DNA from 2 places in the Variovorax sp. AB1(2024) genome. Region 1 is predicted to be linked to the other one. Evidence: predicted binding sites of a transcription regulator. Region 1 holds the regulator's gene; the other holds the start of a gene.
What was found. Region 1 encodes sigma-54, which starts transcription at its own class of promoters, with help from an activator protein. Its sites were predicted from a motif close to TGGCANGNAANCTGCTTT; they were not measured.
Positions count from the first base shown of each region.

Region 2: a site for sigma-54 is predicted at 1,711-1,728, ahead of WIX39_RS13875 (nitrate regulatory protein). Genes of this name have one in related genera too.

Region 1 is NZ_JBBHKP020000001.1:1,460,581-1,464,004, reverse strand. Features, by position in the region: gene WIX39_RS06985 (phospholipase D family protein) at 1-614, opposite strand, end outside; gene WIX39_RS06980 (RNA polymerase factor sigma-54) at 625-2,232, opposite strand; gene lptB (LPS export ABC transporter ATP-binding protein) at 2,253-3,047, opposite strand; gene lptA (lipopolysaccharide transport periplasmic protein LptA) at 3,044-3,424, opposite strand, start outside.
Region 2 is NZ_JBBHKP020000001.1:2,988,769-2,992,192, forward strand. Features, by position in the region: gene WIX39_RS13870 (CmpA/NrtA family ABC transporter substrate-binding protein) at 1-86, opposite strand, end outside; gene WIX39_RS13875 (nitrate regulatory protein) at 420-1,673, opposite strand; gene tsaD (tRNA (adenosine(37)-N6)-threonylcarbamoyltransferase complex transferase subunit TsaD) at 1,803-2,864, shown strand; gene WIX39_RS13885 (alpha/beta hydrolase-fold protein) at 2,800-3,424, opposite strand, start outside.

The sequences.
Region 1 (3,424 bases):
CCCGCCGTGCGCGTGAAGTACTGGTTGCCGATGTTGCGCCCGCCCGCCACCGCCATCGCGCCGTCGGCGATGAACAGCTTGTTGTGCATGCGGCGGTTCACGCGGCTGAAGTCGAACAGCGAAGCCGCGAAGCGCCTGACCAGGCTGCTGCGCCCTGCCGGGAACGGGTTGAACAGCCGCAGCTCTACATTCGGCGTGGCGGCAAAGCCGAGCAGCAGTTCGTCTTCGCCCGATGTGTAGAGGTCGTCCATGAGCACCCGCACGCGCACGCCGCGCAGGGCGGCGTCGCGCAGGGTGCGCAGCAGGTAGCGGCCGGTCTCGTCGTTCTCGATCTGGTAGTACTGCACGTCCAGCGTGCGCTGGGCGCGGCGCGCCAGCTCGATGCGGGTGGCGAAGGCGAAGTCGCCGCCGGGCATCAGGCGAAAGCCGCTCAGGTCGGGGTCGGGCTGGGCCGCCATCGCGAGCTTGCCGAGCGCGGTGTCGGGCGACACGGCCATGGCCTTGGTGGGCGGGCGCGGCGCCTCGTCGGGCAGGGTGGCGCAGCCGCTGAACAGCAGCACGGCCAGCAAAGCGATCACCCAATGGCCCCAGCGCGACATCGGGAGACGGCTCATCGAAGGCTTTCTACAGGGCCTTGCGCAGGTTGGCGGGCGCAATGCGCAAGGCTTCGCGGTACTTGGCCACGGTGCGGCGCGCGCACTCGATGCCCTGCTCCTTCAGCATCTCGGAGATCTGGCTGTCCGACAGCGGCTTCTTGATGCTCTCGGAGCTCACGAACTGCTTGATCAGCGCGCGCACCGCCGTGCTCGACGCATTGCCGCCGGTCTCGGTGCCCAGCGCCGAGCCGAAGAAATACTTCAGCTCGACCGTGCCGAACGGCGTGGCCATGTACTTGGCGGTGGTCACGCGCGAGATGGTGGATTCGTGCAGGCCCAGTTCGTCCGCAATTTCGCGCAGCACCAGCGGGCGCATGGCCAGCTCGCCGTGCACGAAGTAGCTCTTCTGGCGCTCGACGATGGCGTTGCTCACGCGCAGGATGGTGTCGAAGCGCTGCTGGATGTTCTTGATGAACCAGCGCGCCTCCTGCAGCCGCTGCGACAGCGCCTGGCTGCCCTCGCCCTTGTGCGACTTGAGCGCGCCGGCATAGATGTCGTGCACGCGCAGGCGCGGCATGACCTCGGGATTCAGCATGACGCGGAACTTGACGTTGGTGCCGCGTCCGGTCTTGGTGACGATCACGTCGGGAATGACGATGTTGCGCTCGACGTCGACGAAACGGCGCCCCGGCTTGGGCTCCAGCCGCGCAATGACCTGCAGCGCCGAGCGCACCAGCTCTTCGCTGCTGCGGGTGAGCGTGGCCAGGCGCTTGAAGTCGCGCCGCGCGAGCAGTTCCATCGGCTGCTTGCAGATGGCGATCGCGGTCTTGTAGACCTGTGCCTGCTCTTCGTCTTCGTCGTCGTCCTCGGCGGCCAGCGCGCGCAGCTGGATGCTCAGGCATTCGCCGAGGTCGCGCGCCCCCACGCCCACCGGCTCCAGGCTCTGCAGCAGGCCGAGCGCCACCTGGAAGTGGTGCACCAGGTCGTCGAACTGGTCGTTGTCGTCGCCGGCCAGGCCCGAGGCCAGCGCAGGCAGGGAGTCTTCGAGGTAGCCGTCGTCGTTGAGCGACTCGATCAGGAAGCGCAGCGCGGCGCTGTCGTTCTCGCTCAGGCGCAGGCTCAGCGCCTGGCGGTGCAGGAACGACTGCAGCGATTCCTGGCTGCGCGCGAGTTCGGTGGCGTCGGCGCGTTCGTCGTCGCCCAGGTTGTTCTGGCGCGCGGGAGCGTCGCTGCCCCACTCGCTGTCGTCGGGCGCCATGTCGACGGTGCCGTCGCCTTCCCAGTCGGGCTCGCGCTCGGCGATCTCGGCGGCGGGGCCGTCGGAGTCGGCCGTGGTGGTGGTGGCGGTCTCGGTCGAGGCGGTGGAGGTGCTGGCGGGCGGCGGGGTGAAGTCGCTCTCGCCGTCGCCGCCGTCACTGCCGTCATCGCGCGCAGCGGGGGCGTCGGCGGTGTCGAGCCCGAACTCCTCGCGCGCCGCTTCTTCCGCGGTGCGCTCGAGGAAGGGGTTCTCGTCGAGCATCTGCTCCACTTCCTGGCTCAGTTCGAGCGTGGAGAGTTGGAGCAGCCTGATCGACTGCTGCAGCTGGGGCGTCAACGCCAAGTGCTGCGAGACGCGAAGGGACAGCCCTTGCTTCATGTGGAGAACCCGACCCTTCCTTACATACGGAAGTGTTCGCCTAGGTACACCCTGCGTACCTCGGCGTTGTCGACGATCTCCGAGGGCGTACCTTGTGCCAGCACATGCCCGTCGCTGATGATGAACGCGTGATCGCAGATGCCCAGCGTTTCGCGCACGTTGTGGTCGGTGATGAGCACGCCGATGCCGCGCTCTTTCAGGAAGCTGATGATCCGCTGGATTTCGATGACGGCGATCGGGTCGATGCCGGCGAAGGGTTCGTCCAGCAGGATGAAGCGCGGCTGGGTGGCCAGGGCGCGTGCGATCTCGACGCGGCGTCGCTCGCCGCCCGACAGCGCCAACGCCGGCGAATCGCGCAGGTGGTCGACGCGCAGGTCGGCCAGCAGTTCGGACAGGCGCTCTTCCATGTGCTGCTTGGACAGCGGCGCGAGCTTGCCGCTCGCGTCGGGCTCGTGCTGCAGTTCGAGCACGGCGCGCACGTTTTCCTCCACCGTGAGCTTGCGGAAGATCGAGGCTTCCTGCGGCAGGTAGCTCAGGCCCATGCGCGCGCGGCGGTGGATGGGCATGTGGGCGATGGGCTCGCCGTCGATGGTGATCTCGCCCGCGTCGGCGCGCACCAGCCCGACGATCATGTAGAACGAGGTGGTCTTGCCGGCGCCGTTGGGGCCGAGCAGCCCGACGACTTCACCCTTCTGCACGTCGAGCGAGACGTCCTTCACGACCGTGCGGCTGCCGTAGCTCTTCTTCAGGCCGCGCGCCACCAGGCGACTGCCCGGTGCGCCGTTGGCTTCCTGGGTTCCAGCGGTTTCGATCACTTGCGGGTTTCTCCATCGCCACCGAGCGTGGTGGTCGAGCGCAGGCCCGTGCCGGGCGCGGGCGTGGACGCTGCCGGCGCGGCCGGCTTGGCCCCGGCCGGTGCGCCGGGCGCGGGCGCCGTGGCGGCCTTGGGTGTCAGGATGGTCTTGACGCGGCCGCTCGGGGACGACGCGTTGACCGCGGTGTTCGGCGGCACGGTGGAACCGTTGACCGTGTAGGTGTCGTTGCTCTGGTCGTAGACGATCAGGGCGCCGGTGCTCACGTCGTTCGGCGTGGAACCGAGCAGGCGGCGCATTTCCGCGTTGCGGATGAACTTGACGTTGTCGGCACGGCTGTCGTACTCGATGACTTCGGACTCGCCCTCGATCCACTCGTC
Region 2 (3,424 bases), 1.5 Mb from region 1:
AGGGCGGGGTCGATGCCCACGGCGCCGATGGCGGCGGCTTGCAGGACGCGGCGTCGGCTGAGACGGGTTTTGAGCAGGTCGGTCATGTGGCGGGGCTCCGGTTGAAGGCAAACAAAAACAGCAAAGACAAAAACGAAAAGGCGTCCGCACCGCGCAGGGGCTGCTCGAAAACGAGCCCTTGCGGGATGGGGACGCCTTTGTCCGGTCGGTGGGTGGCACCCGCCGTTGGGTGCCGCCTGCCTGAAGACCCCTGGAGGTCTATGCGCTGGTTGCTTGCAAGCGGTGTGCCAGCCCTGCCGGGCGGTCTGCTGCTATCGGAAAAGTAGCTGGAACGTCTTGCGCTGCAAGGGCGAAGCGCCATCCGGACGGTGCACGGGCGGCAGGCACGGTTGTTGTGCGGCGCACCAAATTGAACGCCCTCAGCGGGGCGGCGGGGGCAGGTAGTCGGCCATCGCGAGCACCGACTCGGCCACTTCGACGAGCCGGCGGCCCTGGTTCATGGCGGTCTCGCGCAGCATCTTGTGCGCCTCCTGCTCGCTCATGCGCCGGTGCGCCATCAGCAGGCCCTTGGCGCGTTCCACGAGCTTGCGTTCATTGAGCGAGGCGCGCACGGTCTGCAGTTCGTCGCTCATGGCCTGCAGCCGCTGCGACTGCTCCTGCACCATGTCGAGCACCGAGCGCTCGAGGTGGCGGCCGAGTTGCGCGGGCGCGGCGGCCTGCGCGTCGGCGTCGTCGAAGAACAGCGCGGCGTCGGTCTCCGGCGCCAAGGTGTCGAGCACCTGCCGGTAGGCCTGGAGTTCGCTGCGGGCCCGGGCTGTCTTGTGGCTGCAGAGCGCGCGCAGGTCGGCTTCGAGCCGGTCTTCGACGGTGCGCATGGCGTCGATGCGGCGCGTGCAGCAGTCGAACCAGGCCTGGCCGAGTGCGGAGTCGGCGGGCGCGGAGGTGGCGCCCCTGCGGCGCATGCGCTCCAGCTCGGCCAGGGTGGCGTCGGACTGGCTCTCGCGCCAGAGGGCGAGCACCGCATCGCCGGAAAAGTCGACGAACACCTGGAAGCATCGTTCCTGCGATTCGATCAGGTGCTGCCACTGCAGGCGCCGGGTTTCGTCGCTGCGGCCCTGGGCCAGCGCGGCGGCGCCGAATGCGCGCTCCTGGCCGGCAAACTCCTTGCCCTGCATGAAGTTGAACATCGCCACCAGGAGGCGGGATATCTCGGGGTCGGTGGCGCCGTCGGCCGCCTCGAACACGACCGACAGCAGGCCGGCGATGAGCTTGACGAAGGCGGCGGTCGACTGCGACGGCTTGAGTTCGAGCGCATCGATGCGCCGGCGCAGGGCGGGCAGGGCGTCCAGCCCCGGCAGCACCCAGGCGATGCGGCTGAACAGCCGCGCGCCGTTGCCGGAGCCGACGCCGCGGTGATGCTCGGACTCGAGCTGGTCGAACCCGGCGCGCACTTCCTGCTCGAGCGCCAGGCATTCGGCGATCTGCGGGGCTCGCTGCTCGGCCAGGCGCACGCCGTGCGATGCAAGGAACACGTTCGACATGCCGCGCTCGCGCTGCAGCGCGTGCACCAGCCGCCCGATCACGCCGACCAGTTCGCTGGTGCGCGCGAGCTGGTCCAGCTCGTCGATTTCGCAGCGGCGGGCGGCGATCAGAAAACTCAGTCCGGACTTCATGGTGGGTGCGTTCGCCTGCGGGGGGGCTTGGGGGAGCACTGCAACATCCGTGCCTCTCGAGGGCCTCCCGCTCGCCTGCGCTTGCCCCTTCGCGGGCGACCGCGGCAGGCGCCACCTACACTCGGCGGCATGCTCTTGTTGGGAATCGAATCATCCTGCGATGAAACCGGCGTGGCGCTGGTGGAGTCGCACGGCAACGCGCTGCCGGTGTTGCGCTCGCATGCGCTGCACAGCCAGATCGCCATGCACCAGGCCTACGGGGGCGTGGTGCCCGAACTGGCCAGCCGCGACCACATCCGCCGCGTGCTGCCGCTGACCGAGTCGGTCATGGCCGAGGCCGGCCGCTCGCTCGGTGAAATCGACGTGGTGGCCTACACCCGCGGACCGGGCCTGGCGGGCGCGCTGCTCGTGGGCGCCGGCGTGGCCTGCGCGCTGGGCGTGGCGCTGGGCAAGCCGGTGCTGGGCGTGCATCACCTCGAAGGACACCTGCTGTCGCCGTTCCTGAGCGCCGATCCGCCGGAGTTTCCGTTCGTGGCGCTGCTGGTGTCCGGCGGCCATACGCAACTGATGCGGGTGGACGGCGTGGGGCGCTACGAGCTGCTGGGCGAGACCATCGACGACGCGGCCGGCGAGGCCTTCGACAAGAGCGCCAAGCTCATGGGCCTGCCTTACCCGGGCGGCCCGTGGCTCGCGAAGCTGGCCGAAGGCGGCAACCCGGCGGCGTTCAAGCTGCCGCGCCCGCTTCTGCACAGCGGTGATCTCGACTTTTCGTTCGCCGGCCTGAAGACGGCGGTGCTCACCCAGGCCAAGAAGCTCGGCGACCAGCTCGAGGCCGGCAAGGCCGACCTCGCGGCGTCCACGCAGGCGGCCATCGTCGAGGTGCTGCTGAAGAAGTCGCTCGCCGCGCTCGACCAGACCGGCCTGAAGCGGCTGGTGGTGGCGGGCGGCGTGGGGGCGAACAAGAACCTGCGCGAGCAACTCGATGCCGCATGCGCAAGGCGCAAGGTGCGGGTGCACTACCCCGAGCTGCACCTGTGCACCGACAACGGCGCCATGATCGCCATGGCCGCCGCGATGCGCCTGCAGTCGGGCCTGTCGCAGGCAACCGAGCGCTATGCCTTCGACGTCAGACCGCGATGGCCATTGGCATCGCTGACGACCGAGGCATCGATGCCGCAGGCTGCTGCATAGCAGGCTGCGGCTGGCGCGAGCGGCCGATGGCCGGCAGCGGCAGCACGTCCAGCACGTTGCGCCAGAGCTGGCGCCATTGCGGCCAGTCGTGGCCGCCTTCGGTGGTGAACACGCGGCCCGGCGGCAGTGCGTCGGCCAGCAGCTTGTGGTTGCTGGCAAAGCGGTCTTCGAGGCCGAACCCCAGGTAGAGCGGCGGCAGGTTCTTCGAAGGCTGCGCCGATAGGTATTGCTGGAAGAAGGGCCAGAGCTTGCGGTCGGGCTCTTCGTCGGGCTGCGGCCCGGTGGGTGCCTGCCATGCGCGCAGGCCGCCGGCCTTCTTGATCTCCGCGCCCAGCACCCGGCGCCCGAGGTAGGGCGCCAGCGCCACGATGCCGTCCACCGAGCCGGGCTTGGCCAGTTCGTGGATCAGCGCGCCGAAGCCGCCGATGGAAATGCCCACCAGCCAGATCGCCTTGTAGCCCTTGGCGCGCTGCGGCTCGATGACGTCCGCATGCAGGCGTTCGCTGAGCGTCTGGTCGTAGTAGTAGGAGACGTCGGCATCCACCAGCAGCGCATCGGCT